Regions from separate parts of the Mesorhizobium sp. M0496 genome, predicted to be linked through region 1. Evidence: predicted binding sites of a transcription regulator. Region 1 holds the regulator's gene; each other region holds the start of a gene.

Evidence for each region. Region 1 encodes PhoB, which activates phosphate uptake and scavenging genes when phosphate is short. Its sites were predicted from a motif close to TGTCATNNANCTGTCAT; they were not measured.
Region 2: NKI73_RS25215 (esterase-like activity of phytase family protein) is a predicted target of PhoB. The motif match lies at 1,918-1,934, and genes of this name have one in related genera.
Region 3: NKI73_RS12980 (ceramide glucosyltransferase) is a predicted target of PhoB. The motif match lies at 2,950-2,966, and genes of this name have one in related genera.
Region 4: olsB (l-ornithine N(alpha)-acyltransferase) is a predicted target of PhoB. The motif match lies at 3,463-3,479, and genes of this name have one in related genera.

Annotation. Positions count from the first base shown of each region.
Region 1 is NZ_JAMYRC010000034.1:58,203-66,224, reverse strand. Features, by position in the region: gene NKI73_RS24680 (PAS domain-containing protein) at 1-144, shown strand, start outside; gene pstS (phosphate ABC transporter substrate-binding protein PstS) at 713-1,768, shown strand; gene pstC (phosphate ABC transporter permease subunit PstC) at 1,833-2,816, shown strand; gene pstA (phosphate ABC transporter permease PstA) at 2,820-3,671, shown strand; gene pstB (phosphate ABC transporter ATP-binding protein PstB) at 3,668-4,471, shown strand; gene phoU (phosphate signaling complex protein PhoU) at 4,497-5,204, shown strand; gene phoB (phosphate regulon transcriptional regulator PhoB) at 5,224-5,913, shown strand; gene eglC (endo-1,3-1,4-beta-glycanase EglC) at 6,583-8,007, shown strand.
Region 2 is NZ_JAMYRC010000036.1:12,238-20,259, reverse strand. Features, by position in the region: gene NKI73_RS25220 (GcvT family protein) at 1-1,739, opposite strand, end outside; gene NKI73_RS25215 (esterase-like activity of phytase family protein) at 2,048-3,523, shown strand; gene NKI73_RS25210 (L,D-transpeptidase) at 3,602-4,390, opposite strand; gene NKI73_RS25205 (MATE family efflux transporter) at 4,660-6,132, shown strand; gene NKI73_RS25200 (MFS transporter) at 6,176-7,384, opposite strand; gene NKI73_RS25195 (SH3 domain-containing protein) at 7,579-7,983, opposite strand.
Region 3 is NZ_JAMYRC010000011.1:110,863-118,884, reverse strand. Features, by position in the region: gene NKI73_RS13000 (aspartate aminotransferase family protein) at 1-356, shown strand, start outside; gene argF (ornithine carbamoyltransferase) at 374-1,285, shown strand; gene NKI73_RS12990 (Hsp33 family molecular chaperone) at 1,379-2,410, shown strand; gene apaG (Co2+/Mg2+ efflux facilitator ApaG/CorD) at 2,455-2,847, opposite strand; gene NKI73_RS12980 (ceramide glucosyltransferase) at 3,098-4,249, shown strand; gene NKI73_RS12975 (O-succinylhomoserine sulfhydrylase) at 4,264-5,451, opposite strand; SAM riboswitch at 5,509-5,586, opposite strand; gene NKI73_RS12970 (2'-deoxycytidine 5'-triphosphate deaminase) at 5,685-6,779, shown strand; gene NKI73_RS12965 (ABC transporter substrate-binding protein) at 6,879-7,652, shown strand; gene araD1 (AraD1 family protein) at 7,858-8,022, opposite strand, start outside.
Region 4 is NZ_JAMYRC010000031.1:52,076-60,097, forward strand. Features, by position in the region: gene acuI (acrylyl-CoA reductase (NADPH)) at 1-932, shown strand, start outside; gene NKI73_RS23425 (ATP-binding protein) at 1,076-3,361, shown strand; gene olsB (l-ornithine N(alpha)-acyltransferase) at 3,543-4,418, shown strand; gene NKI73_RS23435 (trimeric intracellular cation channel family protein) at 4,525-5,157, opposite strand; gene grpE (nucleotide exchange factor GrpE) at 5,256-5,891, opposite strand; gene NKI73_RS23445 (hypothetical protein) at 6,131-6,331, shown strand; gene NKI73_RS23450 (hypothetical protein) at 6,430-6,810, shown strand; gene NKI73_RS23455 (fatty acid desaturase) at 7,027-8,022, shown strand, end outside.

The sequences.
Region 1 (8,022 bases):
CATGCGCTGAAGGGCGATCGCGAACGCTGCCTGGAGGCCGGCATGGACGACTATCTGCCCAAGCCGATCAGCCCCAGGGCCCTGCTCGAGAAAGTCGAGCGCTGGGTCGGCGCCAGCCGCCAGGCTCAGCGCAACGCCGGCTAAAGGCCGGCGTCGCACACCCCCAAACCGCGTTGCGCATGTTGTGCTCCCAAAGCCGGAGCCCTTCTGGGCGATATGCATTTGCCCATTCGGCGAAGATTCGCGGCTACCGCCAACGCCAAGACTATGGCGCGATCGCGCCATATCAAAGGCGGCACGCAGCCGAGAGAATGACCACATTCGAATTCCGCTCTTTCCAGTTACGGGCGGGAGCAGCGACCGCCGGCATGAGACAGCGTCAACCTACCCCAACGGACCTGTTTTCGGCGATGGCCCGGCCACGACACCGTGGCCGAGAGCAACGCGCTCCCGTCCGGCTTTTCTTTATAAAATCCTGTTGAAACCCAAATCGCCGGCCACCTACGGCCTAAATGTAGCAAGTCCCTGATTCCGGGGGCAAAGCCGCGTTCCATCGGGAGCGCCGGCCAGGCGGCATTTTGCTCGTCCCGGACACGCGTTACCGGGGTGACATCAAACTGTCATGCGACTGTAATAATCGAAGGCTATTGGCCTCAGCGGGCGCCGAGAGGAATGGCGCCGAGAGACCATCTTCCGAACAGGAGCAGGCCACATGAGACATTTCATCCGCTCAGCGGCCGTTGCGATTGCAATGGCTACGGCGTCCACTTTCACCCTTTCCGCGGCAATGGCAGCTGATCTTTCCGGCGCCGGCTCGACCTTCATCTATCCAGTGTTCGCCAAGTGGGCCGACACCTACAAGAAAGACACCGGCGTCGGCCTCAACTACCAGTCGATCGGTTCGGGCGGCGGCATCAAGCAGGTCATCGCCAAGACCGTGACCTTCGGCGCCACCGACAAGCCGATGTCCGATGCCGACCTGGAAAAGAACGGCCTCATCCAGTTCCCGATGGTGATGGGCGGCATCGTGCCGATCGTCAACCTCACCGGCGTCAAGCCGGGCGAACTGGTTCTTGACGGCGCGACCTTGGCCCAGATCTACCTCGGCGCCATCACTACCTGGGATGATGCGGCGATCAAGGCCTTGAACCCGACCCTCACCCTGCCGTCCACCGCGATCGCCGTCGTGCATCGCTCGGACGGCTCGGGCACGACCTTCAACTTCACCGACTACCTGGTCAAGCTGTCGCCCGACTGGAAGGACAAGGTCGGTTCGGACACGGCGGTCGAATGGCCGACCGGCGTCGGTGCCAAGGGCAGCGAAGGCGTTGCCAACACCGTCAAGCAGACCGACGGCGGCATCGGCTATGTCGAGTATGCCTATGCCAAGCAGAACAGCCTGTCCTACTCCAAGCTGGTGAATGCCGCAGGCAAGGTCGTCGAGCCGTCGCTCGAATCCTTCGGCGCCGCTGCTTCGAATGCCGATTTCAAGGGCGCGAAGAACTTCAACGTCATCATCACCAATGAGCCCGGCGACACCACCTGGCCGATCGCTGCCTCGACCTGGGTGCTGATCCACAAGGTTCCCGACGATGCTGCAGCCACCGGCGAAGCGCTGAAGTTCTTTGCCTGGGCCTACAAGGACGGCAAGGAAACCGCCAAGGCGCTCGACTATGTGTCGATCCCCGACAGCGTCGTCGACCTGATCAAGACCTCCTGGAAGGCCGATATCCAGGCCGACGGCAAGCCCGTCTACGCCGGCGAGTAACTTCCTTTGAAGGAGCGCCGCGCCGCGGCGCTCCTTTTCCTCAACTCAAAGAGCCGAGCTTCACATGAGCGCTGTCCAGGAAGCCTTGCCAGCCATTCGAGGTTCGCGCGACGCGATTGTCAGACGATTCGCGCTGACTGACGCGATCTTCCACGGAATGACCCGGGCTGCCGCCATATTGGTGCTGGTCCTGCTTGGCGGCGTTGCGATCTCGCTTTTTGCCGGTTCCTGGCAAGCCCTGTCGACCTTCGGCTTCTCCTTCCTGACCAGCGAAAGCTGGAACCCGGTGACAGAGAAGTTCGGCGCGCTGGCGCCGATCTACGGCACCATCATCACCTCCGCCATCGCCATCCTGATTGCCGTGCCGCTCGGCATCGGCATCGCCATCTTTCTGACCGAACTTTGCCCACGCCCGCTGCGGCGGCCGATCGGCATGGCGGTGGAGCTGCTCGCCGGCATCCCCTCGATCATCTACGGCATCTGGGGCCTGTTCGTGCTGGCGCCGTTCCTGCAGACGACGGTGCAGCCCTTTATCATCGGCGTTTTCCACGGCATTCCCGGCCTCAGCAGCCTGTTTGCCGGTCCGCCCTACGGCATTGGCCTGCTGACCTCGTCGCTGATCCTTGCCATCATGGTGCTGCCCTTCATCACCTCGATCACCAAGGACGTCTTCGACACGGTGCCGCCGGTGCTGAAGGAATCGGCCTACGGCATCGGCTGCACAACCTGGGAAGTGACCCGCCGCGTGGTCATTCCCTACACCAGGATCGGCATCATGGGCGGCGTCATGCTCGGCCTTGGCCGCGCGCTCGGCGAAACCATGGCGGTGACCTTCGTCATCGGCAACGCGCACCGCATCTCGACCTCGCTGTTCGCGCCGGCAACGACGATCTCCGCGACCATCGCCAATGAGTTCACCGAAGCTGTCGGCGACCTCTACACGTCTTCGCTGGTGGCGCTCGGCCTGATCCTGTTCGTCATCACCTTCCTGATCCTTGCCATCGCCCGCTACATGCTGATGCGCATCGATGCCCGCACCGGAGCCTGACCGATGTCGACAGCCACATCGCTTCACCAGAGCCGCAAGAGGAAGAATGCCGTCATGATGACGCTGTGCGTCACCGCGGCGGGCATCGGACTTGCCTGGCTGGCGCTCATCCTTGGCGCGCTGGTTTACAAGGGCGCCGCCGGCCTGTCCCTTGACGTCTTCACGCAGATGACGCCGCCGCCCGGCGACGCTGGCGGCCTGCTCAACGCCATCTATGGCAGCGTGGTGATGACGATCATCGCCGTCATCGTAGGTACGCCGATCGGCGTGCTGGCCGGCACCTACATGGCCGAATATGGTCGCTTTTCCAAGCTGACCACCGTGGTGCGCTTCATCAACGACATCCTGTTGTCGGCGCCGTCGATCATCATCGGCCTGTTCGTCTACGAACTGATGGTGCGGCCGATGGGGCATTTCTCGGCAATCGCCGGTGCTGTCGCGCTCGCCATCCTCGTCATTCCGGTCGTCGTGCGTACCACCGAAGACATGCTCAACCTGGTACCGAACGCCTTGCGCGAAGCCGGCACCGCGATCGGCGCGCCGCGCTGGGTGGTCATCAAGTCGGTCGCCTACCGCGCCGCGCTTTCCGGTATCGTCACCGGTATATTGCTGTCGATAGCCCGTATCTCCGGCGAGACGGCGCCACTGCTCTTCACGGCGCTCAACAACCAGTTCTGGTCGAGCAATCTCAACGCGCCGATGGCCAGCCTGCCTGTCACCATCTTCCAGTTCGCTCTCAGCCCTTACGAGGAATGGCAGCAACTGGCCTGGACCGGCGCACTCATCATCACATTGACGGTTCTCGCGCTCAGCATCGTTGCTCGCAGCCTGACCGGACGCAGAGAGGACAAATGAGCCAGATGTTGTCTCCAGACATGACGATCGCCGCCGAGGCCACCGCCAAGGCCAAGATCGAGGTCAAGAACCTCAACTTCTACTACGGCCAGTCGAAGGCGCTGAAGGACATCACGCTGTCCTTGCCGGAGCGCAGCGTCACCGCTTTCATCGGGCCTTCGGGCTGCGGGAAGTCGACGCTGCTGCGCGTCTTCAACCGCATCTACGAGCTCTATCCCAAGCAGACCGCCGAAGGTCAGGTGCTGCTCGACGGCCAGAACGTTCTCGACCGCTCGCAGGATCTCAACCTTTTGCGGACCAAGATCGGCATGGTGTTCCAGAAACCGACACCATTTCCGATGTCGATCTATGAAAACATCGCTTTCGGCGTCAGGCTCTATGAGAAGCTCAGCAAGTCCGAGATGGACGGTCGCGTCGAGCAGGCGCTGAAGCGGGCAGCACTCTGGACCGAGGTCAAGGACAAGCTCAACGCCAGCGGCCTCAGCCTCTCCGGCGGCCAGCAGCAGCGGCTCTGCATCGCCCGTACCGTGGCGGTGAAGCCGGAAGTCATCCTGCTCGACGAGCCGGCCTCGGCGCTCGATCCGCTGTCGACCGCCAAGATCGAGGAGCTGATCGACGAGTTGCAAGCCGACTACACGATCGTCATCGTCACCCACAACATGCAGCAGGCGGCGCGCGTGTCGAAGCAGACGGCCTTCATGTATCTGGGCGAGCTGGTCGAGTTCGACCGCACCGAGAAGATCTTCACGTCGCCCCGCGAGAAGCGCACGCAGGATTATATCACCGGCCGATTCGGCTGAGTTCAGGCATACGAGGGACAGGATCATGAGCGAACACACAGTCGCTTCTTTCGACGAGGATCTCGGTCAGATCAGCAGGCTCATCAGCGACATGGGCGATCTCGCCAGCTCGATGGTCGGCGGTGCGACCAAGGCGCTTTTGAATTCCGACAACGCGCTGGCACAGCGTGTCGTCTCCGACGACGCCATCATGGATGCGCGTCAGCGCGAGCTCGACGATCGCGCCATCACGTTGATCGCCAAGCGGCAGCCGATGGCCGACGATCTGCGCCATGTCGTCGGTTCGATCCGCATGGCCGGCGATCTCGAACGCATCGGCGACCTTGCCAAAAACATCGCCAAGCGCGTCGGCACTGTCGGCCTCAGCGTTACGCCGCGCGACCTTTCGCACTCGATCGATGGAATGGCGCAACTGGTGTTGATCCAGGTGCAGGGCGTCATCGAGGAATATGCTGCCCGCGACGCCGAGGCGTTGGCAAAACTACGCGCCGACGACGAGCGCATCGATGTCAAGTACACGTCGGTGTTCCGCGAACTGCTGACCTACATGATGGAAGATCCCCGCAACATCACGGCGTGCACGCATCTGTTGTTCTGCGCCAAGAACCTCGAGCGCATCGGCGACCACGTGACCAACATCGCCGAAAATGCCTATTATGTTTTGACCGGTACGCAGCTGCCCGCCAATCGTCCGAAGCAGGACGAGACGGCAATGTCCGCGCCGGCGGCATGATGACAGGGGTGACCAGCCGATGATCGCGCCACGCATCATGGTGGTGGAGGACGAGGAGCCGCTAGGCGTGCTGCTCCGCTATAATCTGGAGTCCGAAGGTTACCAGGTCGAGGTGGTGACGCGCGGCGACGAGGCCGAGATCCGGCTGCAGGAGAACGTTCCCGACCTTCTGGTGCTCGACTGGATGGTGCCGGCGGTTTCCGGCATCGAACTCTGCCGGCGCCTGCGAATGCGTTCCGAGACCGAGCGGCTGCCGATCATCATGCTGACCGCGCGCGGCGAGGAGAGCGACCGCGTGCGCGGCCTCTCGACCGGCGCCGACGATTATCTGGTCAAGCCGTTCTCGACACCGGAGTTCATGGCCAGGGTCAAGGCGCTGTTGCGCCGCGCCAAGCCGGAAGTGCTGTCCAGCGTGCTCAAGGTCGGCGACATCGTGCTCGATCGTGAATCGCACCGGGTCTATCGCAAGAAGAGCGAGATTCGGCTCGGACCGACCGAATTCCGCCTGCTCGAATTCATGATGCGCCATCCCGGCCGCGTGTTCTCGCGCAGCCAGCTGCTCGACAATGTCTGGGGCGAGACGATCTACATCGACGAGCGCACGGTCGACGTGCATGTCGGCCGACTGCGCAAGGCGGTCAACAATGGCCGCATGCCCGATGTCATCCGGACCATTCGTGGGGCAGGCTACGCGATTAGGGAAGACTAAAGCGCGTCGCGGTTGAACGGATTCAGGCGACGCGCTTTAGGTGTTTGTTTTTTATGCATGTCGTTTTCCCAAAACCGAGGTCGCTTTTGGGCGACATGCATTAGGTGCCTGTTCCGTCCCGATAGATCGTGACCAGGAAAACTCGATTAGCAGGCGGTCGCCAACGGCCGCGAAGGCTGGAATGTTGCATTCGTCTCATCGATGGGGAGCGAGCACGTGACGCCAGGAGCGGTCATCCCCATCAGTTTTCGAATGACCGCATTTGGGCTAAAGCGACAGGCAGCTTCTGGCGTTCTCCGATCTCCCAAACTCTCTATGTGCCCCGGCTGGCGGCAGGAAGCACGGCCAGCGACACGCATTAGTCGGTCACATCGCCATCTTGCCCGCAGACTCCGACCAACAAGCCGCGCACTCAAGAATTAATTTGAGTTAATTTATATATAGGATGTGTATTTTGCATAAATACACAATTTTATTAAATTTACTTCAACCTACAGCAGGTTCTCTGCTCTTTATTCATTGTGTGTACTCCGAATATTCAATACGATCTCGGATCGAATGACGATTCCGTGGAACGATCTCGTTCTTTGCAACGTTGCTTTGAAAGCGGTCGCCGGACTTTGCGCCGAATGATTTGACCAGGTCGGACACCATGAGGAAGGATTTCTGATGAGCACGGTCTTAAACGCCAAAGGCATCCCCCTTCCCTACACCGGCGCTTCCACTCATTGGTTCTCGGCCACCGGGTCCGGGCCAGAACTGCATGGCACCTCCGGCAACGACTCCTTCTGGGGAGACACCGGCGTCAATGTCACGATCTACGGTGGCGCCGGCGACGACTACTATCACCTCTATTCCACCAACAATAAGGTGGTTGAAGATCCCGGGGCAGGGATCGACACGATCGACACATGGATGAGCTACAAGCTCCCCGACAATTTCGAGAACCTCGTCGTTACCGGCGCCAATCGATATGCGTTCGGAAATGCGTTGGACAACATCATCAAGGGCGGATCGGGTCATCAGACGCTGGATGGCGGCAAGGGAAATGATGTCCTGATCGGTGGTGACGGCGCCGATACTTTCGCCATCTCCAAAGGAAATGGAAGTGATCTTATCTTCGATTTCGGTGCGACCGATGCGGTCCGCCTTAACGGGTATGACTTCACTTCGTTCGATGCCGTCCGTTCACAGATGGTCCAGGTGGAATCGAACGTGATGCTGAACCTCGGATCCGACGAGATCCTGGTGTTCAAGAATACGACCATCGACAAGTTGCAGCCCACCCAGTTCGAACTTCCGATCGACAAGTCCGGCATGACTTTGTCCTTCTCCGACGATTTCAACACGCTGAGCCTTCGGGACGGGCAGGACGGCACCTGGAATTCCAATTTCTGGTGGGGAGCGCCGAACGGCAGCACGTTGAGCAGCAATGGCGAGTTGCAGTGGTATATCGACGCCAATTATGGCCCGACGAGTTCCGTCCACCCGTTCAGCGTTGAAAACGGCGTCCTCACCATCACCGCCGCGCAGGCGCCGGAGGACATCAAGCCTCTGATCAACAACTACGAATACACCTCGGGGATACTGACGACCCACGACACCTTCGCGCAAACCTACGGCTATTTCGAAATGCGGGCGGACCTGCCCGAAACGGCCGGAGCCTGGCCGGCCTTCTGGCTGCTTCCTGAAGACGGCTCGTGGCCGCCGGAGCTGGACGTTGTCGAAACGCGCGGCCAGGACCCGAACACGCTCTACATGACGGCGCATACCAATGAGACGGGAGCGCACACCAAGGTTTCGTCCACGGTGAACGTTGCGGACACCGACGGTTTCCACACCTATGGCTTGCTCTGGACGAAGGATGAGCTCGTCTGGACCTACGATGGTGTTAAGGTCGCTCAAGCGGCGACGCCCGCCGACATGCACGATCCCATGTATATGCTGGCCGATCTCGCGGTGGGCGGCATTGCTGGCCAGCCTCCTGACCATCTGGCTACGCCGGCGGAGATGAAGATCGACTACATCCGCGCCTATACGCTGGACGACCTGCAGCACCACCCCTTGGACATCGCCGGCGACCATTCGGTCTAAGCGACGCCCTCATGT
Region 2 (8,022 bases), on a different contig from region 1:
CCGGTCAGCAGGAAGCCGCTCATTGTGTCGGACAGGTCGGCGACGGTGACACTCTCCGCCGCATGAGCCTCGAACCAGCGCATGTGGAATTCCCTGAGATAGTAGGAGCCCATCAGCCAGTAGCCGCCGCCCCAGTTGAAGACGGTGAGATCGCCCTTCAGCCGTCCGTCATGGCCGAGCATGGGCGCCAGCCTCGCCTGTCCTGCTTTCGGCAGCTTGCAGGCGAGCAGCCGGTCAAGCCATGCTTCAGCGCCGGGCCCGGACACCGCATAGCGCGAATAGGCCGAGATATCGACGAGACCGGCGGCACTCCGCACCTGCAGCGCCTCGTCGCCGACGATGTCGAAGGCATTGGAACGGCGCAGCGTCGTGTTCTCGGTAAACCCCATCGGCGCGAAATAGGCCGGGATTTCCAGCCCCCATGAGGCCGTCCATTCGCATCCCGCCGCGCTCATGCCGTCATAGGCGCCGGGGCGTTTCAGCGGCCGGCCGGCCGGCAGCCGCTCATTGGGAAACGTCATGACGAAGCGTCGCGAATAGAACTGACGCGTCGTCTGCCTGAGATATTCCCGGTTGGCGGCAAAGGCGCCGTAACGAGCGATGTCCATACCGAAGATGTCAGCCTGCGGTTCGCCGTAGATCATCCACTCGGCCAGCGACTTGCCGACGCCGCCGCCCTGGCTGAAGCCGGCCATGACGCCGCAGGCGACCCAATAGTTCTTCAACCCGCGCACCGGCCCGACGATCGGGTTGCCGTCCGGCGTGAAGGTGAAGGCGCCGTTGACCCATTTGCGGATGCCGGCTGTCGCCAGGCAAGGAAAGCGCTCATGCGCCTTGGCGAGTTCGGGGCTGATGCGGTCGATGTCTTCCGGGATCAGCTCGATACCGTAGTCCCAAGGCGCGCCATCCATGTTCCAGTGCTTGGGGTTCTGCTCGTAGACGCCTAGCAGCACGCCCTTGCGCTCTTGCCTGAGATACGAAAAGCCGTCGAGATCGACGGCAAGCCCAAGTTCCTTGTCGAGAGCGGCAACCTCCGGAATGTCCTCGGTGATGAAATAATGGTGCTCCATCGGCGTCACCGGCAGGTCGACGCCGGCCATGCGGCCAAGCTGCTTTGCCCACAGCCCGCCGGCGTTGACGACATGCTCGGCGATGATGGTGCCTTGCTCGGTGATGACATCCCAGCGGCCGTCAGCGCGCGCCTTCAGCTCGACGACTCGATTGCGGAGGATGACGTCCGCGCCGCGCTTTTTCGCGGCACCGGCATAGGCGTGCGTCGTTCCGTAGGGATCGAGATGACCCTCGTTGGAATCATAGAGCCCACCGAGCACGCCAGCGACGTCGACGATCGGACAGATTTCCTTGATTTCTTCCGGCGTCACCAGGCGAGCGGTTTCGATGCCAACCGACTGGAAAACCGCCCACGCCGATTTCAGCCACTCCCAACGCGCCGGATCGCTGGCGATGTTGACGCCGCCGGTCATATGCAGGCCCGCATTCTGGCCGGATTCAGCTTCGAGTTCACGGTAGAGCTTGATGGTGTAGTCCTGCAGCGCCGCCACATTGGCGTCGGCGTTGAGCGCATGGAACCCGGCCGCCGCGTGCCAGGTCGAACCGGCCGTCAGTTCGGCACGCTCGATCAGCGCCACATCGCTCCAGCCAAAACGCGTCAGGTGATAGAGGACCGAGGCCCCGACCACGCCACCTCCGATGACCACTGCGCGGTAGTGCGACTTCAAGGCTTCCCCTCCACGGTTAGTCCGAAGGCTGGACCATATATGTACTGTACATAAGTGTCCAGTGCCGTGCGAGCTCACCGCTTTTCGCCAACCAGAGCCGCACGAGGTGATCAATTCTTTCCGTCAAGCACATGTTTTTGTCGTCGCCTGGAGAAGACGGCGGGCATGCATCGTGCGCTGTCACGCAAGCATCATGTTCGCGCCGTAGACCGCGTTTCGGGGAGGCGCGCGCGGCATCGTCGATGTCGCACCTCTTTCAGCTTTTTTCGTCCTGCGGCCGCTCCGGCTTGTCACAAAGAGGATTATCCATGAAACACCTGTACCGAACCGCGTCGCTCGGCGTCGCGCTGGCCTTGTTCACCGCCTTGACGCCGGCGCTCGCCGACAGCACCGCGACCGTCGGCGGCCTCGTCAACAAGGGGCTGGTCGGCGTCGGCCGCATCCCGGCCGCTCAGCGCGACAAGTTCGGCGAGACGTTCGGCTCGGGCTCCGGCATGGCGATCGACACATCAGGCTGGACGCATGACGCCGCCGGCTACAAAGGCTCGCTCTGGCTGCTGCCGGACCGCGGCTACAATGTCGTCGGCACCACCGACTACCGACCGCGCCTCAATACGATCGGCGTCGAGTTTGCCCCGGTAGCTCCAGGTGCCGCACCCGCCGCCGGCCAGGAGCAGACGGGCGTCAAGGCGACGCTTGCCGACACCATGCTTCTCACCGACGACAAGGGCGCCGACGCTACCGGCCTCGATCCGCTCAACGGCGTGCGCGCGGCAAGCGGCCCCATGCCGATCCTGCCCGAAGCCAATGGCAAGCTGGCGCTCGACAACGAGGCGATCGTGCGGCTGCCCGACGGTTCGATGTTCATCTCCGACGAATACGGCCCGAACATCTACCGGTTCTCCGCCGACGGCCATCTGCTGTCGGCGACCCAGCCGCCCGCCGCTCTCGTGCCGATGCGCCACGGCGCGCCGAACTTCGCCTCGGATAATCCGGGTCCGGGTGCCGCCGAGCCCGATCCGAAGGATCCCGATACCGGCCGCCAGAACAACCAGGGACTCGAAGGCATGGCGATGACGCCTGATGGCAAGTTCCTGATCGCCGTGCTGCAGTCCGCGCCCCGGCAGGATGGCGGCGATTCGCCCGCGACGCGCCAGAACACCAGGGCGCTGGTCTACGACGCATCCGACCTCGGCCATCTCAAGCTCGCGCATGAGTATGTCGTGCCGCTGCCGGTGTTCAAGGATGCCAAGGGCAAGACCAAGATCGCCGCGCAAAGCGAGATCGTGGCGTTGTCGGATCAGACCTTCCTGTTGCTGGCGCGCGACAGCGGCAACGGCCAGGGCCTGAAAGGCGACACCTCGCTGGTGCGCCAGATCTTCGTCGTCGACGTCTCGGCCGCCACCGACATCGCCGGCGGCGCCTTCGATGCCGCCGACAAGCCGATGGCGCCCAAGGGCGTGCTCGACCCGTCGGTGACGCCGGCCAAGCTGACGCCGTTCATCGACATCAACGACAGTGCCGAACTCGGCCGCTTCGGCCTGCACAATGGCGCGCCGAACGACAAGAACAACCTGTCGGAGAAGTGGGAGGCGATGTCGGTGGTCAGCGTTCTCGATCCGAAGCTGCCCGACGACTATTTCCTGTTCGTCGCCAACGACAACGACTTCCTCGCCCAGGACGGCTTCCAGGTCGGCGCGCCCTACAAGGCCGAGGACGGCGCCGATGTCGACACCATGTTCCTGGTCTATCAGGTCACGCTGCCGGGCCTGGCCAAGAAGTAACGACAACACGACGCCGGACGCGCCGAGCGCGTCCGCCTTCAAATCGATTGTCCACGATCACCAATGCCGCGAAGGCACTTATTTCAACATCTCCGCATCCCTTGGCACGCCGGCATCGATCGGCTCGGCGGTCCTGCTCGAAACGGCCATGATCTTGCCGGCTGCCGACAAATTGGGGCGCACGAAGACCTGTGCGACACCGTTGACCCGGCTGTAAAGGTCGATGATGTCCTGGTTCATGAAGCGCACGCAGCCCGACGATGCATTCTTGCCGATGGAATCCCACTCCGGCGTGCCGTGCAGCCGGTACATCGTGTCCTTGCCGTCGCGGAAGAGATACAGCGCGCGGGCGCCGAGCGGGCTCTGCGGGCCGGGCGGCATGCCATCCTTGTATTTCGCCAGTTCCGGCCGGCGCTGGATCATTTCCGGAGGCGGTGTCCAGACCGGCCATTTCTTCCTCGCCTGAACCACGGCACTGCCGGTCCATCCGAAACCGGCCTTGCCAAGGCTGACGCCGTAGCGGATAGCCTTGCCGCCGTCGCCCACCAGATAGAGGAAGTGCTCGGAGGTATCGACGACGATCGTGCCGGGTCTCTCTCCGGTCGGGTCGGACACGATCTGGCGCACGAACTTCGGATCGAGCTTGGCGACCGGGATTGCCGGCAATTGATAGCCCTCGTCGACGCGCGCCGCATACATGCTTGCGGCATCGCCGAAAGCCGGATCGCTTGGCGGTGCAGCCACCGGCGGCGGCGCCACGTCCGTCGTGGTGCACGCCGAAAGAGCCACGGAGGCCGCGCCCAAGGCGGACGCACCGAGGAACGCGCGCCGGTTCAGGCGCGAGAAAAACAGCGGAATATCGGACATGAACCCCCCGGTCTATCCAAGATCTAGTAGGAATGCGGCCCCACGCATCGAGGATCAATATCCCATTCCTGAAGTTTTGAGAACATGATTAGATCAAGGCATGACCTGTCCAGTGGAGTCGGCAATCATCGCGGACCGGACTTGAGCAATTCCAGGAAAAGTGCGTAGCGGTTTTCCGTCCGGAATTGCGTCGAAACAAAGAGAGCGGTTCGCCGTTTCCGTGAAACGGTGAACTGCTCTTGAGATTAACCTTCGCCGAGTTGCCCGTCATGGACGAAAAAATGCCCTCGCGCCGGCGTACCGGCGACCTGACCAGCGGCCCGATCCCGCGCACACTTCTGCTGTTCGCGCTGCCGGTGCTCGGCTCCAACGTGCTGCAGTCGCTCAACGGGTCGATCAACGCCGTCTGGGTCGGCCGTTTCCTCGGCGAATCGGCGCTGACCGCCACCTCCAATGCCAACCTCGTCCTGTTCCTGATCCTCGGCACGGTGTTCGGCATCGGCATGGCTGCGACCATCCTGGTGGCCCAGTCGGTCGGCGCCCGCGACCTGCCGGAGGCACGTCGCATCGTCGGCACCAGCGCCACCTTCTTCTTCCTCGTCTCTGTGGTGTTCGCGGTCTGCGGCTGGATCTGGGTCGACGCCATCCTGGGCGCGCTGGGCACGCCGGCCGATGCCTTGCCGTTGGCCCGCTCCTACCTGCGCATCATCTTCGTGGCCGTGCCGATGATGAACCTTCTGTCCTTCGTCATGACCGTGCTGCGCGGTGCCGGCGATTCACGCACGCCCTTCTTTTTCATGGCGCTGGCCGTCGTCCTCGACATCGTCCTCAACCCGCTGCTCATCCGCGGCATCGGGCCATTTCCCGAACTCGGTATCGCGGGCTCCGCCACCTCCACGCTGATCGGCCAGACGGTGAGCGTGATCGCCATTCTGATCGTGCTCTATGTGCGCAAGCATCCGCTGCGGCTGGCCGGCGCCAACCTCGCTCTGCTGCGGCCCGACCCCACCCTGCTGCGCATCGTCGTCTTCAAGGGCGTGCCGATGGGCCTGCAGATGATCGTCATCTCGGCCGCTGCATTGACGGTGATGGGCATGGTCAATTCCTACGGTTCGCAGGTCGCCGCCGCCTACGGCATTGCTGCCCAGCTATGGACCTACATCCAGATGCCGGCGCTCGCCATCGGTGCCGCGGTCTCCTCGATGGCGGCGCAGAATGTCGGCGCCGGGCGCTGGGACCGGATCGGCCGCATCGCCGCCTCCGGCGTCGGCTTCAATCTGGTCCTGACTGGCGCGCTGGTTGCCGTGCTGTCGGTTTTCGACCGCTCGGTGCTGAGCTTGTTCCTGAGCAGCGACAGTGCCGCGATCGACATCGCTGTCCACATCAACACTGTCGCGTCGTGGTCGTTCATCCTGTTCGGCATCACCATCGTGCTGTTTGCCACGGTGCGCGCCACGGGCGCCGTGATGCCGCCGCTGATCATCCTGGTCATCTCGGTGCTGGTCGTGCGCACCGGCTTTGCCTATTTCATGCGTGGCGTGATCGGCGAGGAAGCGCTGTGGTGGAGTTTCCCGGCCGGTTCGATCACCTCGCTCGTGCTGGCCGCGGCCTATTACCGCTTCGGTCGCTGGCGCACCATGCACATGATCGAGGACAGGCCAGCCGCCGGCGAGCCGCCGGACACCGGGCTTGGCGTGCCGCGCGGACGCGCGCATCTTTCGCCTGAAACGCCGAACGGCTGAACCGTCCCCGCTGGCCAACCGCCCCCCGCTGGATGTCCGGATATCACCGCCTTTGTTTCAGTCCGAAGCCCAGCGCCAGCAGCGCAAAGGCTACAATCATGCAGGCAAACGCCAGGCTCGCGGCAACGGGACTGGCATAGGTCGACACGACGCCGATGCCGATGACGGGCAAGGCGTTGCCGACAAAGCAGCAGATGAAGAAGCTGGACACCACTTCGGCGCGGCGATCCTGCGGCGCGATCTCGTTCACCACCTGCAGCCCGCCACGATAGCCGAGCGCCGCCACCACGCCGCAGCAGGCTGTCGCCGCGATCATCAGCGCCAGCGAAGCCAGCATTTGCGCCGCCACCACCAACAAGACGCTTGGGATCATCAATGCCAGCGCAGCCAGCATCGCTTTGTTGCTCTTCATGCGCATCAGAACCACGATGCTGACCGCGGTGACGATCGCCAGTTCGAAGAACAGCGCGCCGGCGACGGCGTGATTGGTCTCATGCAGCTGCTGCGCCAGGATGCTCGGCGCCACGGCGGCATAGAAGCCGACCAGCGCCATCGCGCCAAAGCCGGTCACCGCCGGCGCGACGAAGCGCGCACGGATCACCTGCGGGACGGAGAATTGCGGCCGCAAGGAAATCCGCCCGAGGCGGCCCGGCTTCGCCACCGTTTCGCGGGTGCGCCAGACCAGGATCGTCACCACCGCGAGTGCCGCCAGGTAAACGATGAAGATCAGCCGCAACGGCCATGGCGCGTACTCAGCCAGAAGTCCTGAAATCAAGGCCCCGAAACCGAGGCCGAGGAAATTGGTGCTGGTGGCGATGACGCTGGCGCGCGACTTGTCCGCACCGGGAAGAAGCTCGGCAATCCATGCGGTTCCGGTCCCCGCGCCAACGCCGATGCCGAGCCCGCTCAGGATGCGGGCCACGTCGAGCGAGACGACGTTTCCGGCAAACAGGAAGACAAGCGCGCTGATGATGGCGACAAGCATGGCCGCCAGGCTCGCGGGCCGGCGGCCGACAACATCCGAGATGCCGCCCAGCGTCAGCAGTGCCGCCAGATTGCCGACGACATACACCGCGTAGATCAGCGTCAGCGTGATTTGTGAAAAGCCGAATTGCTGCTTGTAGACGATGTAGAGCGGCGTCAGCACGGTGCTGCCGGCAAACAGCACGGCAATCATCGCAGCGACGGTGGGGACTGCAAGTGCGTCGCCGCCGGCCCGTTCGTGCGTATGCGCAAAATCGCGAATGGCCATGGCCAACCTCGTCATCGATTTCGGGGATCGAGACTTTAACGCGGTTTCACCCACGACGTTTCGGCCGACGGGCAGGCTCCTGACAGCACGGTGGACATTGCCTGGACGGATATCCGACGGCTTGACGGGCTCGGATCGGGGCCAGCGGCTCCGATCCGTCATGACATCTATCGCTCAATTCCGAGCAATCTGCCTTACCGGCAGGGAAAGCCTGGTGCGATCTTGCACTTGCCGGGACGCGGCTTGTGCGGCGGGCGATGGTGCGGGGGGCGGTGCGGCCTGTGCTGCCAGTGCGGCGGCCGATGCGGCGGGCGCACGATGATGATCGGCGGGCGAACGATCTGGGACCGCTCGAGATAGCCGGCGCTAGCCCAGCCGCTGACGCCGCCGACATGGATTCTGCACCAGCCCGGCTGGCAGCCGGTGACATTCACCCTGAAGCCGGCGGGCAACGTTCCGACCTTGGCGTATCCAGCCCCCGGCCCGCTACGGACATTGAGGTTGGTTGTTGTGTGGGCGCTGTAGGCGAAGGCCGCGGCGGACGTCCCGAAGACCGCGGCCAGTATGGTCGCGATCACAAGCAGAAATCGAAATCTCATCAGTCCCTCCATTCGAACCCCGGCCGTTCGTCTGCTTCG
Region 3 (8,022 bases), on a different contig from region 1:
CGGTCGGCAACGCCGTGCTCGATGTGGTGCTGGAAGACGGCTTCCTCGAAGACGTCCAGCGCAAGGCGCTGCTGATGAAGCAGGGGCTTGCGTCGGTCGCCGACGAGTTTCCCGAGGTCATCGAGGACATCAGGGGCACCGGGCTGATGCTCGGCCTCAAATGCGCCATGCCCAACACCAAGGTGAACATGGCATTGCGCGACCAGCACCTGCTTACGGTTCCGGCCGGCGACAACGTCATTCGCCTGTTGCCGCCGCTCACCGTCACCGACGCCGAGATCCACGACGCGCTCAACCGCATCCGCGCCGGCGCCAAGGGCCTGGCGGGGGCCCTCGCCGCCGCCGCCGCGAAGTAATCCCGGAACCATTGCTGATGTCAGTTCGCCATTTCACCGATCTTTCCGCCGTCTCCGAAGGCGATCTGCGCTTCATGCTGGACGATGCAGTGGTGCGAAAGGCACGCCTCAAGGCCGGCGAGCGGACCAAGCCGCTCGAAGGCAAGGTGCTGGCGATGATCTTCGACAAGCCGTCGACGCGCACGCGCGTCTCCTTCGACGTCGGCATGCGTCAGCTTGGCGGCGAGACCATCATGCTGACCGGCACCGAGATGCAGCTCGGCCGTTCCGAGACCATCGCCGACACCGCCAAGGTGCTGTCGCGCTATGTCGATGCGATCATGATCCGTACCACCTCGCATGAGCGGCTGCTGGAGCTGACCGAGAACGCTACCGTTCCGGTGATCAACGGACTGACCGACGACACCCATCCCTGCCAGCTGATGGCTGATATCATGACCTTCGAAGAGCATCGCGGTCCGGTCGCCGGCAAGACCATCGCGTGGACCGGCGACGGCAACAATGTGCTGCATTCCTTGCTCGAAGCCTCGGCCCAGTTCCGCTTCAACCTCAACGTCGCCGTGCCCGAGGGCAGCGAGCCGGCGCAGAAGCATATCGACTGGTCGCAGGCGCATGGCGGCAAGCTGCACTTCACCCGCTCGCCCGAGGAAGCCGTCGATCAGGCCGACTGCATCGTCACCGATTGCTGGGTGTCGATGGGCCAGGAGCATCGCGCCCGCGGCCACAACGTATTCTCGCCCTACCAGGTCAATGCCAAGCTGATGGCCAAGGCCAAGCCGGACGCGCTGTTCATGCACTGCCTGCCGGCGCATCGCGGCGAGGAAGTGACCGACGAGGTCATCGACGGGCCGCATTCGGTGGTCTTCGACGAGGCCGAGAACCGGCTCCACGCCCAGAAGGCCGTGCTCGCCTGGTGTCTCGGCGCTTGAGCCCTGGGAGCTTGATCTGCCGGGGTGTGATGCCTATTTGCGCCACATCACGCAAATCAAGCGCGTTTCGACGCATGCTCCCGACAGGGCGGCATGGCCGCGCCCTGGAGCTTTGTTATGTTGGAAACCTATCAAGTGACTGAACATCACCCCAAACTCGGCGAATTCGGCTACGCCGGCGACGATCACGTCGTGCCCTTCGAGGTCGGCCCGCTCGACGTGCGCGGCCGCACCGTCCAGCTCGGGCCAATGCTCGACGCTATCCTTAGCCGCCACGACTATCCCGAGCCGGTCGCCCGCCTGCTGGCGGAAGCCTGTGTGCTGACGGTGCTGCTTGGCACCTCGCTCAAGTTCGAGGGCAAGTTCATCCTGCAGACCCGCACCGATGGGCCTGTCGACATGCTGGTCGCGGATTTTTCCACGCCCTCGGCGCTGCGCGCCTATGCGCGTTTCGATGCCGACCGGCTGGAAGCGCTGGTCGCGGCGGGCGAAACGTCCCAGCAGACCCTGCTCGGCACCGGCGTGCTGGCGCTGACCATCGATCAGGGCGCTCACACGCAGCGCTATCAGGGTATCGTCCAGCTCGATGGCGAGACGCTGGAAGATGCAGCACGCACCTATTTCCGTCAGTCGGAGCAGATTCCGACCGATCTCAGGCTTTCGGTGGCCAAGCTGCTGACGCCCGGCCCTGGCGGCGCCCGCGAGCAGTGGCGCGCCGGTGGCATCCTGGCGCAGTTCCTGCCGCAATCGCCAGAGCGCATGCGCGTGCCGGACCTGCCGGGCGGCGATGGCGATCCGCGCGAGGAGATCCACGATCCGGCCGACAATTCCTGGCAGGAGTTGCTGGCGCTGCTCGGCACCATCGAGCCGACCGAACTGATCGACCCGACGATCGGCGCCGAGCGGCTGCTCTACAGGCTGTTCCACGAGCATGGCGTGCGCGTCTTTGGCGGCGTTCCGGTCGCCGACCGGTGCTCGTGCTCCCGGGACAAGATCCGCGGCATCCTCGAGGGTTTCTCCGCGCAGGAGATCAAGGACAGCACCGAAGATGGCGGCATCCACGTCGCCTGCGAATTCTGCTCGAAGCAATACGACTTCGACCCGGCGGAATTTGCGGCTCAGTAGAGAAAAACACGCCTCGCCAGCTGCCTCGCGGCCGGCGAGGCAAATTAGTTCACCGTCCGCCGCGTCCCCGGCAGGTCGAGTGAAAAGGCGGGGATGGCGATGTCGAACGTCTCGCCCCGCTCGTTGCGCATCGTGTAGTGCCCGACCATGATGCCGGACGGTGTCGAGAGCGGGCAACCGGACGTGTATTGGTAGCTGTCGCCGGGATTGAGTTCGGGCTGGTCGCCGACGACGCCTGGGCCGCGTACCTCTTCGACCCGGCCGGTGCCGTCGGTGATGTGCCAATAGCGCGACAACAGCTGCACGAAGTCGTCCGACTGATTGTCGATCGTTATCTGATAGCCCCAGACATAGCGGTTCTCGGACGGATCCGAGCGGTCCTCCAGATAGAACGGCCTGACCTGCACTTCGATGTTGCGCGTGACGGCGCTGTACATAAGCGGCTCCAAAACAATCCTGTAACTTTCGGCGCTTCGTGGTGGCCGGTCAACGGTACGCATCCTATCATCGCGGTCTGACGTGCAGGTGCCGGCCAAGAATGTCATTTAAGTGACACGTGACAATGGTCAATGATGGTGTGTGCCGATCAATGCCGCGCGACTCGGGCGCTCTGTCGAACTGTTGAGATCTGTCGTCATGCCCCTAGATTGTTCTGGTGGGCGGCTTTCCTGGAGCTACCGGATCTCGATGGAACTCACTCTCATAGCCGCCGCGCTTTCAACTGCTCTCATCCTCTCAAATCTCGCCAGCATCGTGCTTGCCGCGTCGCGTCTGAAACGGCGCCGCATCATAGCGCCGCCCGTCGGCAAGCCGCGGCCGGTGTCGATCGTCGTGCCGTCGCGTGGCGTGGAACCCTTCACGCACGAGACGCTGGAGCGCGCCTTTTCGCTCGACTGGCCGCGCTACGAGCTGGTCTTCTGCGTCGCCCATGCCGACGATCCGGTGGTCAAACTGATAAACAGGGCGATTGTCCTGTTTCCCAAGGTGCCGGCCCGGCTGTTGATCGGCAACGACCGCGTCAGCGCCAATCCGAAACTCAACAATTGCGTCAAGGGCTGGGAAGCGGTGCGGCACGATTGGGTGATCCTGGCCGATTCCAACGTGTTGATGCCGAGAGACTACGTCCAGCACCTGATGGCTGCATGGCGGCCGGACACCGGCCTTGTCTGCTCGACGCCGATCGGTTCGCGGCCGGCCGGCTTCTGGGCTGAAGTCGAATGCGCTTTCCTCAACACGCTGCAGGCACGCTGGCAATATTCGGGCGAGGCGCTTGGCCTTGGCTTTGCCCAAGGCAAGAGCATGCTCTGGAACAAGCCGATGCTCGATGCCAATGGCGGCATCCGCGCGCTGGCCGCCGAGATCGCCGAGGACGCCGCCGCGACCAAGCTGGTCAATGGCCTCGGCCTGCGCGTCAATCTCGTCGCCGCGCCCTTCGAGCAGCCGCTCGGTCTGCGCACATTTGGCGAGATCTGGTCGCGCCAGGCCCGTTGGGCTCGCCTGCGCCGCGTCACCTTCCCGCTGTTCTTCGCGCCTGAAATCCTGACTGGCGCGGTGGTGCCGCTGGTGCTGGCGCTGATTGCGACGGCAAGCGCCGGCTTCAGCCTCTGGGCAACCGCCATTGCCGTGCTGGCAGCCTTCTACCTTCCCGAGTGCATTCTGGCCCGCTCAAAGGGCTGGTACCTGTCGCCACGCATGGTCGCGGCGATGGCAATGCGCGACCTGATTCTGCCGGCGATGTGGGCGCGCGGCTGGCTCGGCGGTGCCGTCGAGTGGCGCGGCAATGCGATGACGATCGGCACCAAGGCGGCCGAGCTGGAAGAGACGCCATCCGGCGCCTGAAAGCCAAAGGCCTCCTATTTGGCCTTCAGCGCTTGCGCGATATCCTCCAGCAGATCGTCGGTGTCTTCCAGGCCGACCGACAGCCTGAGCGTGCCCGGCCCGATGCCGAGTTCAGCACGCGCTTCGTCGCTCAAATTCTTGTGCGTCGTCGTCGCCGGATGGGTGATCAGGCTCTTGGCGTCACCGAGATTGTTGGAGATCAGCACGATGTCGAGCGCGTTCTGCAGGGCGAAGGCCGCCTGCTTGCCGCCCTTGACGTCCAGGCAGATCAGAGTCGAGCCGCCCGACATCTGCTTCTTGACGACATCGGCCTGCGGGTGGTCGGCCCGGCCGGGATAGATGACGCGGGCGATTTCCGGCCGCTCGGCCAGGAAATCCGCGATCCGGCCTGCGCTTTCCGTCTGCTGGCGTACGCGCAGCGGCAGCGTCTCCAAGCCCTTCAGCAGCGTCCAGGCGTTGAAAGGCGACAGGCTAGGCCCGGTGTGGCGAAAATAGTCGTGCAGGTTCTCGTCGATCCACTTCTTGTCCGACAAGATGACGCCGCCGAGACAGCGCCCCTGGCCGTCAATGTGCTTGGTCGCCGAATAGACGACGATGTGGGCGCCAAGCTGCAGCGGCTTTTGCTGCAAGGGCGTGGCGAAGACATTGTCGACGATCAGCCTGGCACCGATCGAATTGGCAAGCGAGGCAACCGCGGCGATGTCGACGACTTCCAGCGTCGGGTTGGTCGGGCTTTCCAAGAAGAACAGCTTGGTGTTCGGCTTGACCGCCTTTTCCCAGTTGGCGATGTCGGTGCCGTCGACCAGTGTTGCCTCGATGCCGTATTTCGGCGCCAGCGTCTCGACCACCCAGCGGCAGGAGCCGAACAGCGCGCGCGCCGCCACGATATGGTCACCGGCCTTGGCGCTGCACAGAAGCGCTGCCGTCACCGCAGCCATACCGGAGGCGGTGGCGCGGGCGTCCTCCGCACCTTCCAGCGCGCACATGCGCTTTTCGAACATGTCGACGGTCGGATTGGCGTAGCGCGAATAGATGAAGCCCGGCTCCTCACCCTTGAAACGGGCTTCGGCGGCCTGCGCCGTTTCGTAGACGTAGCCCTGGGTGAGGTAAATCGCTTCCGACGTTTCGCCGAAACCGGAACGCAGCGTTCCGCTGTGCACGAGTGCCGTCTGAGGCTTCCAGTTGCGCTTGTTGGTGCTCATCGCTCTTCTTCCAGACACAAAAAAACCGGCCGCGAAAGTCGCAACCGGTCCATACGGCCTTGCGGCCCGACGGTCCTTTAGCGACTTGTTTAACGTGGCTGCAAGCCGACCGGCCAAATCACCACGGGATAATGACCCTTTAGACCCGTGCCACGCTTGCGTCAATTGCCGGCTTCATTAAGAGGTTTGTACCAAGCAGGTTCCGAAAAAGCCTGCCCTCTAGGAGCAGAGCCTTGCGGCAGACAGGCATTCTTCCCGATCAGGACATCTCGGCGCTGTTCCAGTCCGGCGCGCTGAAGTCGGCGCGTGCGCTCGATGCCGACCAGATCCAGCCGGCCAGCCTTGATCTCAGGCTCGGCGACAAGGCCTGGCGTGTGCGTGCCTCCTTCCTGCCGGGTCCCAACCACAAGGTTTCGGAAAAGCTCGACCGGCTGCAGCTGCACGAGATCGACCTGGCCGAGGGCGCGGTGCTGGAGACCGGCTGCGTCTATATCGTGCCCTTGCTCGAAAGCCTGGCATTGCCGGCGGACATTTCGGCTTCGGCCAATCCCAAGAGTTCGACCGGGCGGCTCGACATCTTCACCCGCGTCATGACCGATCGCGGCCACGAGTTCGACAAGATCGCCGCCGGCTATCACGGGCCGCTCTATCTGGAAGTCAGCCCGCGCACCTTCCCGATCGTCGCGCGCACCGGTTCGCGCCTGTCGCAGATACGCTTCCGTACCGGCAATGCGCTGTTGTCGGAGGCCGAACTGCACCAGTTGCATCGCGCGCAGATCTTGGTTGCCACCGAGCCGCCCAACATTTCCGGCGGCGGCATCGCGCTGTCGATCGACCTCAACGGCGATCAAAACGGGCTTGTCGGCTATCGCGGCAAGCATCACACCGGTCTCGTCGACGTCGACAAGCGCGCCGCACAGGAGGTCGTCGACTTCTGGGAGCCGATCCACAAGAGCGGCGCCGGCGAGTTGGTGCTCGACCCTGATGAATTCTACATCCTCGTCAGCCAGGAAGCGGTGCATGTGCCGCCGCTCTACGCCGCCGAGATGACGCCTTTCGATCCGCTGGTCGGCGAGTTCCGGGTCCACTATGCCGGCTTCTTCGATCCGGGCTTCGGCCATTCGGCGTCCGGCGGCACAGGCAGCCGGGCGGTATTGGAAGTGCGCAGCCACGAGGTGCCGTTCATCCTCGACCATGGCCAGATCGTCGGCCGGCTGGTCTACGAGCACATGCTGAAGCGGCCGCAGGCACTCTATGGCACCGATCTCGGCTCCAACTACCAGGCGCAGGGCCTGAAGCTGTCCAAGCATTTCCGCCCCGCACGCTGAACCCATCACCCCCAGGCAAAATACTTGCCTGCACTGGCTCGCCATGCTTGGCTGCCTTGCTGGTCGTCAAGCTGGCGGCGTTCAAGGGGAACCAAGAAAATGCAGATTTCGAAATGGATCATATCGGCAGCAGGCGCTGCCATGCTGGTGTTGGCGGCCGGCTCTCTATCGGTGCAGGCAGCCGAGAAAATCAAGATCGGCACCGAGGGCGCCTATCCGCCGTTCAACACCATCACTTCGGACGGCAAGGTCGAAGGCTTCGATATCGACATCGCCAATGCGCTGTGCGCGCAGATGAAGGTCGAGTGCGAAATCGTCACCCAGGATTGGGACGGCATCATTCCCGCCCTGCAGGCGAAGAAGTTCGACGCCATCATCGCTTCGATGAGCATCACCGAGGAGCGCAAGAAGCAGGTCTCCTTCACCAACAAATACTATACGACACCGCTCGCTTTGGTGGCGCCGAAGGACAGCGATCTCGCCTCGACCGAACCGGCAGCGCTTGCCGGCAAGACGGTCGGCGCGCAGGCCTCGACCACGCAGGCCGACTATGCCCAGAATGAATATGGCAAGGCGGGCGCCGAGGCAAAACTCTACCCGACCCAGGAAGAAGCGATCACCGACCTGACGAACGGCCGGCTTGACGCTGTGATCTCGGACAAGTTCGTGCTGATGGACTGGCTGAAGAAGGCAAGCGACGGCTGCTGCAAGCTGGTTGGCGACGTCAAGGGCACGGAGACACAAGCCGGCATTGCCGTCCGCCTGGAAGACACGGCACTACGCGACAAACTCAATGCGGCCATCGACGCGATTGTTGCCGACGGCACCTACAAGAAGATCCAGGCCAAGTATTTCGACTTCGATATCTATTGAGGCGTTGAAGCCGCCAATCTCCCCCCTCGTGGGGGAGATGCCCGGCAGGGCAGAGGGGGGCGCGAAGGATCGCCAGCCTCTCTGCATCAGCAGACTGGTTCGAAAGAAAAACCAAGTAGGATGGAGACATTGGCGGGACAGCGCCCCCCTCTGGCCTGCCGGCCATCTCCCCCACGAGGGGGGAGATCACGCTGTCATCGACGCCTCACAGCGCCTTCACCGCCACCTGCACCGGCTGTTCGATCTCGAGTGGATTGCGCAGCGGCAGGCCGAAATCCTTGGCCTCGATCTCGAACACGTCGCCGGCTTCAGTACTGATGCCGTCGGCGAAGGACAGCGTTGCCGTGCCGAACATGTGCACATGCACGTC
Region 4 (8,022 bases), on a different contig from region 1:
TAACCGTGACCGACCTCACCGAAGCCGACCTGATGGAAGGCGATGTCACCATCGCGGTCGAGGCGACGACGGTGAACTACAAGGATGGCCTGGCGATCACAGGCAAGGCGCCGGTGATCCGCCGCTGGCCGCTGGTGCCGGGCATCGATTTCGCCGGCACCGTCATCTCGTCTTCCCATCCCGACTGGCGCGCCGGAGACAAGGCCATCCTGAACGGCTGGGGCGTCGGTGAAACCCATTTCGGTGCTTATGCCGGCCGCGCCCGTGTCAAAGGCGACTGGCTGGTGCCGCTGCCGCACGGCATCAGCCCGCATGACGCCATGGCCGTCGGCACCGCCGGCTATACCGCCATGCTCTGCGTCATGGCGCTGGAGCGGCACGGCATCCTGCCCGATCGCGGGCCGGTGGTGGTGACGGGGGCGGCCGGCGGCGTCGGCTCGGTCGCGGTCTCGATCCTGTCCAGCCTCGGTTACCATGTCATTGCTTCCACCGGCCGCAATGCCGAAAGCCCCTATCTGATCAACCTTGGCGCCGCCGAAGTGATATCGCGCGACGAGCTGGCCCAGCCGGCCAAGCCGCTGGCCAAGGAGCGCTGGGCCGGTGGCATCGATGCCGTCGGCAGCCACACGCTGGCCAATGTGCTCTCGATGACATCCTATGGCGGCGCGGTCGCCACCTGCGGGCTGGCCGGCGGCATGGACCTGCCGACCAGCGTCGCCCCCTTCATCCTGCGCGGTGTCTCGCTGCTCGGCATCGACTCGGTGATGGCGCCGAAGGCGGTCCGCCTCGAGGCATGGCGGCGCATCGGCACCGACCTCGATCTGCAGAAGCTTGCCAACCTGTCCAGGACCATCGGGTTCGACGGCATCATCGACGCCGCGCGCGACATCGTCGACGGCAAGATCCGCGGCCGCGTCGTCGTGGACATGTGAACCCGCTCGACCGCCGGAAAAGACGGACGGAATTGCCGCACCTGATGGCAAATCCGCCGCAGCTGCGGCAAAAAGCGCCCATCCGCTAAAATTCGAACGATCCGCCGCAATTTTCCATAATCTCTGTCTGGCAAGGATTTCGCATGATCGCGGAATCCGGCAGCCAAGGGGCGGACACTGACGACGACGTCGGTGCGGCGCCGACGTCGACGCGGCGCTTTGTAGCCGCGCCGCCGCTGGTGCCTGAGCCGAAGCCCGCCAGGCGCGAAGGCCTTCCGTTTCTCGCCTTCGTCGCCATCATCGTGCTGGCGGGCCTGGCGCATCTGACCGGGGCGCCGGTCTTCATCAGCATCGCATTGCTGGCCACCGGCCTTGCCGGCCTTGCCATAGATCTGCGCGTCATGCGGAGCGAACACCGCACCGCTGCCCTTCTCGACGAGACCACCGCCCGCAGCCGCGCCGAGATCGAGACACTGGCCGATCGCATGTGGGAAATGCAGGAGAGCGAGGAACGCTTTCGCGGCCTGATCGACGCGCTTGGCGACCTCGTCATTCATCGCGACCGCGACGGCTACATCGTCTATGCCAACAAGGTCTTCGCCGATCTCGTCGAAACCGATCCACGCGACCTTGCCGGCAAGACCCTGGCGGAACTCGGCATCGATGTCGGCGTCGTTCCCGATGCCGCCTTTTCCGACCACGAGTGCCTGAGTTCCACCGATGTCGCCATCCGCACGCCGAGCGGGCCGCGCTGGTTCTCGTGGATCGAACTGTCGGTACGCGAAAAGGACAGCGGCGCCGTTTCGCATCGCGCCATCGCCCGCGACATCACCGCCCGCAAACGCGCCGAGTCGTCACTGATCACCGCACGCGAACGGGCCGAATATGCCAGCCAGGCCAAATCGCGCTTCCTCGCCACCGTCAGCCATGAAATTCGCACGCCGATGAACGGCATCATGGGCATGGCCAGGCTGCTGGCCGACACCAGCCTGTCGCCGGAACAGCAGACCTATGTCGGCGCCGTCTCGACCTCGGCCAGCGCATTGCTTGCCCTGATCGAGGATCTGCTCGACTACTCCAAGATCGAAGCCGGGCGCTTCGACCCGGAGCCGCAGCCGATATCGGTGCGCGAGATCGCCGACAACATCATCGAATTGCTGGCCGCGCGCGCCTTCGCCAAGGATATTGGGCTGGGCTGTCATGTCGAACCCGACGTACCGCAGTTGATCACCGCCGATCCGGGCAAGGTCAGGCAGGTGCTGCTCAACCTTATCGGCAACGCCATCAAGTTCACCGACAGCGGCGGCGTGTTGGTGAGCGTTGCGCGTGCGCGCACGGAAACCACCGACCGCATATGCTTCACCATCGCCGATACCGGTCCGGGCCTGCATGATGAGGACCTGGACCGCATTTTCGAGGAGTTCGAGCAAGCCGACGGCACATCGACACGTACGCATGGCGGGGCCGGCCTGGGCCTTGCCATCTCCAAACGCCTGGTGGCCGCCATGGGTGGCACGATCTCGGTATCCAGCCGGCTCGGCCAGGGATCCGAGTTCGTCTTCGAGATCCCGGCGACGGCGGCCACCGAAGCGCCGCAAGGCCGGCAGAACGCACTCTCGGGCAGGCGCGCGGTGATCCTGTCGAAAAACGCCGTCGAGGCCGACGCCATCGCCCGCACCATCCGCGCCAATGGCGGCACGGTCGACATCGCCACCACCGCCGCGCAGGCCGCGCCCTTCGCCGCCGGCTGCGATGCGCTTCTGGTCGATGCTGCCATGGAAGAAAGCGACGGAAAGCTGCTCAAGCGCTTGCGCCAGAGTGGTTTTTCCGACTGCGAGGCCATCACGCTGATCGCGCCGACCGACCGTGGCATGCTTGGCGAGTTCCGCGCCAGCGGCTACGCAACCTTCCTGGCCAGGCCGGTGCGCGGCGGAACGCTTCTGCGTGTGCTGTTGAGCAGCCATGCCCCCGGCCTCGCCCAGCCGCAACCGGAAAAGCGTGGCGCACCGACGCTTCGCGCCGTCGGCAACCGCCAGCGGGGCCTGTCGGTGCTGATCGCCGAGGACAATGACATCAATGCCATGCTGGCCCGCGCCACGCTGCTGAAAGCCGGACATCGCGTCGAGGTGGTCGGCAACGGCAAGGCCGCCGTTGAGGCTGTCACGGGTGCCGGGCACAAGCATCGCTTCGACGTGGTTCTGATGGATCTGCACATGCCGGTCATGGACGGACTGGACGCGATTGCCGCCATCCGCCGCCATGAGGAAGAAACCGCCGTGCCGCCGGTGCCTATCATGGTGCTGTCGGCCGACAGCCAGGAAAAGACCCGCCATTCGGTGTTGGCCCATGGTGCCAGCGGCTTTGTCACCAAGCCGCTCGACCCTGAGGCGCTGGTCAATGCCGTCGAGGGACAGGTCGTCGCGGCCTGAGCTTTCCACCGCCCATTCCACGCTGCGCGCTCACGTAACGTAGCCGGTTGATCGGATTCGCCAGCCGACGAAGTATTGCCCGCGACGTCGTATCACGGTACTGTCACAATCCTGTTGCACCTACACCGTATCCCCGTGCCAAGAGGGATGGCTCGAAGGAGAATCACTCGTGCATACAGTTATGCCGGAATGTGACACTCGGCCGAACGCCAGCAGCGCCTTGCTCGCCGGACGTAACGTCGATTCCGTCATAAAGGGCGCAGCACTGGGCCGTATCGGCAACCTCGAAGTGCGGCTCGCCCGCAACGAGGCCGAGATCGCGGCCGCGCAGGAAGTGCGCTACCGGGTGTTCTACGACGAACTTGGCGCCAGGAAGGATCTTTTCCAGGCCCATGACCGCCGTGACGCCGACCGCTTCGATCCGCTCTGCGACCATCTGCTGGTTTTGGATACCACGCTTTCCGGCCCCGAACATCGCCGCATCGTCGGCACCTATCGACTGCTGCGGCAAGAAATCGCGGCCGCGGCCGGAGGGTTCTATTCCGAGGGTGAGTTCGAGCTGACCAAGCTCATCGCCCGTCATCCCGGCCAGCGCTTTCTCGAACTGGGCCGCTCCTGCGTTTTGCCGGAATACCGCTCGAAGCGCACCATCGAGGCGTTGTGGCAAGGTATCTGGGCTTACATCAACCATTACGAAATCGGTGTGATGACCGGTTGTGCTTCCTTCCACGGCACGGTGCCGGCGGCGCATGCCGAGGCACTCACCTACCTCGCCCATCACTGCCGGACGAATTCGGCCTGGGATGTCCGCGCGGTGTCCGGGCGTTACTGCTCGATGGACCTGATGCCGATCGAGGCGGTCAACACCAAGGCGGCGATCGCGGCAATGCCGCCCTTGGTCAAGGGCTATCTACGCGTTGGCGCTCGCATCGGCGATGGCTGCGTCATCGACCGCGAATTCTCGACGGTCGACATCTTCGTCGTCATGCCGGTCAAGGAAATCGGCGCCCGCTACGTCAACTATTATGGCGGGGAAGCCCAGCGCTTCGCGGCGTGATAGCGAATAGCGAATAGCGAATAGCGAATAGCGAATAGCGAGAACTACGCCGCAATCCTGCGGGCTGCTATCCCTATTCGCTACTCCCTATTCGCTATTCGCTCCTTCACGGAATATCTTCCGGCCGCCGGCCGGGTCGGCCCTTGTAGGACGGAAACGACCAGCCGAATTTGAGCGCGCCGCCGCGCACAAGGAACGCCGCCGCAAAACCGGCGAGGTCCGAGGTAAAAGGCGGCAGTCCGGCAAGATCGCCAAGTGTATAGAGGCCGGCACCCGCAAGGGCTGCCGTGACGTAGATTTCGGGCCTGAGCAGCACCGATGGCTCGCCGGCCAGGAGATCGCGCAGAATGCCGCCGAACGTGGCGGTGAGCACGCCGGTGATGACCGAGACGACCGGCGAACCGGTAATCGCCAGTCCCTTGGCGGCGCCCATCACCGAAAAGGCGGCGAGCCCGACGGCGTCGAGCCAGAGCAGCCATTTCCAGCGCGATTCGACACGATGCGCGCTGAAGAAGACCAGCACCGCAACCACGGCGCAGATCAGCACATAGCTGGAATTGGCGACCCAGAAAACCGGCAGGTTGAGGATGACGTCGCGAAGCGTGCCGCCGCCTATCCCGGTGACGCTGGCCAGGAACAGGAAACCGATAATGTCGAGCTGCTTGCGCGAAGCCGCAAGCGCTCCGGTCGCGGCGAAGACCGCGACACCGGCATAATCGAGAAGCGCGATGGGGTTCATGAAGTAGGGATTAGGGACTAGGCAGTATGAATAGCACGAAGCCGCGCGATTGATACGACTGCCCTAGTTTCCCTACTGCCTACTGCCTGTTCCCTACCTCACGCATCTTTCTCGGCCTGTTCATTGACAGGCCCCGGCTCGACCGGCGCTTCAGCGGCGGCAAGCTTCGGACCGCCCTTGGCGACGCCGACCATGGCTGGGCGCAGCACTCGATCGCCGATCGAATAGCCCGGCTGCACGACCTGGACCACGGTGTTGGCCGGAACATCCGGATTGGGCACTTCGAACATCGCCTGGTGGAAATTGGGATCGAACTTCTCGCCTTCAGGCGCGAGCTTCTTGACCCCGTGCCGTTCCAGCGCCGACAGCATGGCGCGCTCGGTCAAGTCGACGCCTTCGATCAACGCCTTGAAGCCGGCGTCACCCGACGCCTTGGCCTCGGCTGGAATCGCGTCCAGCGCGCGGCGCAGATTGTCCGACACCGACAGCATGTCGCGAGCGAAATTCGCGACCGCGTAGGTACGCGCGTCGTGCACGTCGCGCGCTGTGCGGCGACGCAGGTTTTCCATCTCGGCCGCCACGCGCAACGCGCGGTCCTTTAATTCTTCATTTTCCTTCAGCAGCCGCACAAGGGCTTCATAGTCGCCGTCGATGCTGCCTTCCGTGCGCTCGGCATTGGCCTCGGTCGCCTCGACTTCATCGGGCGCGCCTTCGTCTTTTGCCTGGTCGCTCATCGCCGTTTCCCGTCAATCTCGAATGATATGGATTTTGAGCCCGATATCGAGGTTTGGCGGCCAAAAATCAAGGGGTAAGCGATTGTGGGAGGCTGTCGGCCAAGGCTGGACAACGACGGCAAGACATTTCGATTTTAATTCAAACTTTACCCTAACCGCCGGCTTTGCTTGCCACAAAGGCGTGATGCGGGAACCATTCCCTTGCTGGAGGAGTTTCGAAGCCAACACAGGATTTTGAGATGATGACCCGTAAAAAGGCCGAAAAGGCAGAACGGCTGGCCGCCGAGGTCAGACGCCAGTTCGGCGCCGAGGCGATCACCCGCTTTATGCGCACCTTGCCCGCCTTCCGCACCGAGGCCGACATTCCTGACCGATTCAGAAAACTGCTCGACCGCCTCGACGTGGCGGAGAAAAGTGACGTCAGCTGGCGCCGACGGTAACGAGACAGCCGATCTTGGCAGCAACCCTCTATCAGCAATAGCCTGAGTGAGCCGAACCATCTAAGGATAGATGTGTTGAGGTTCAAATGGAGGACGTAATGCGCAAGGTTTCGGTCACCTCATTGTTATCGGCGCTTGTCGGCCTCGGCGCCGTCACCCTGGTGGCTTTTCCGGCACAAGCAGACAATCTGCAGCTGCAACTGGGCAAACATGGCCCGCGGCTGAAGCTCATGGAAGATTGCAATCCCGCCTATGACGATTGCGAAGGCCCTCGTCGCGATGATCGACGCGACCGCCGTCAGTCACGAGGCTGCACGGAGGACCGCGCTCTCGACAAGGCGGAGCGAATGGGCATCCGTCGGGCAAGGATAGAGTCCTTCGGCCGCCGGCAGATCACGGTCCGCGGTAGACAGGATGGCGACCGCGTACGCGTGACTTTTGGAACCGAGCGCGGCTGTCCCATCCTTGATCGCGACTAGGGATCGGCCCAAAACTGGAAAACTCGATGCTCGAACGACCAAGAGAGCATCGGGTTCCCGAACGACTGGGCTTGAAAGCCCGCCGCTTCAAGGAAGAGCCATCAAGCGGGTCGAGCTGCCGTTGGTGGGCTCGACAGCCAGCCACGCGACAATTACGCACAGTAATTTTGCGTGATCTTGTCTTGCGGTGGTGGGACACCCCGCCTATGCTTCCTGATGAACATGATTTCCCCTGAGGCGGTCGCCAACAGCAAGCGCGCCTGGCTAAAGATTCTGGCGCGCTACAAGAAGCCTGACAGGCGGCGTAGCGCCGTCGAGCTCGCCATCACTCTCATTCCGTTCACTGTGCTCTGGGGACTGTCCTCGGCGGCCTATGCCTATGGCCATTGGTGGGGACTGATCCTGATCCTTCCCGCGGCCGGGTTTCTGGTGCGCATCTTCATGATCCAGCACGATTGTGGCCATGGCTCCTTCTTCGCCAATCGATACGCGGACGACTGGATCGGCCGCGCTCTCGGCATCCTGACGCTGACACCCTACGACTGCTGGCGGCGCGCTCACGCGACGCACCATGCCAGCGCTGGCAATCTTGACGAACGCGGCATGGGCGACATCAGGACGCTGACCGTTGCCGAATACCGGCAGATGTCATGGCGAGGCCGCCTTGCCTACCGTCTCTATCGCCACCCGCTGGTGATGTTCGGGCTCGGGCCGATCTGGCTGTTCATCTTCGAGCAAAGGCTGCCCGTCGGCATGATGCGCGGCGGGCTGACACCCTGGGTGTCGTCGATGACCACCAATCTTGGCATCGCGATTGCAGCAGCAATCCTCATCTGGTTCGTCGGCCCCGGCGCGTTCCTGGTGGTCCATCTGCCGATCGTCATCCTCGCCGGTTCGGCCGGCATCTGGCTGTTCTACGTCCAGCATCAGTTCGAGGAAACGGAATGGGCAAAGGACGCCGACTGGGAATTCCAGCACGCCGCCCTGCATGGCTCATCCTATTACGACCTGCCGCCGGTGCTGAACTGGCTCACCGGCAATATCGGTGTCCATCACGTCCACCACCTCTCGGCCAAGGTTCCGTGCTACCGGCTGCAGGAAGTGCTGCGGGATTATCCGGAACTGCGCGGCATCGGCCGCGTCACGCTGCTCGAAAGCCTGCGATGCGTCAAGCTGGCGCTATGGGACGAAAACCGCCGGAAGCTGGTGTCG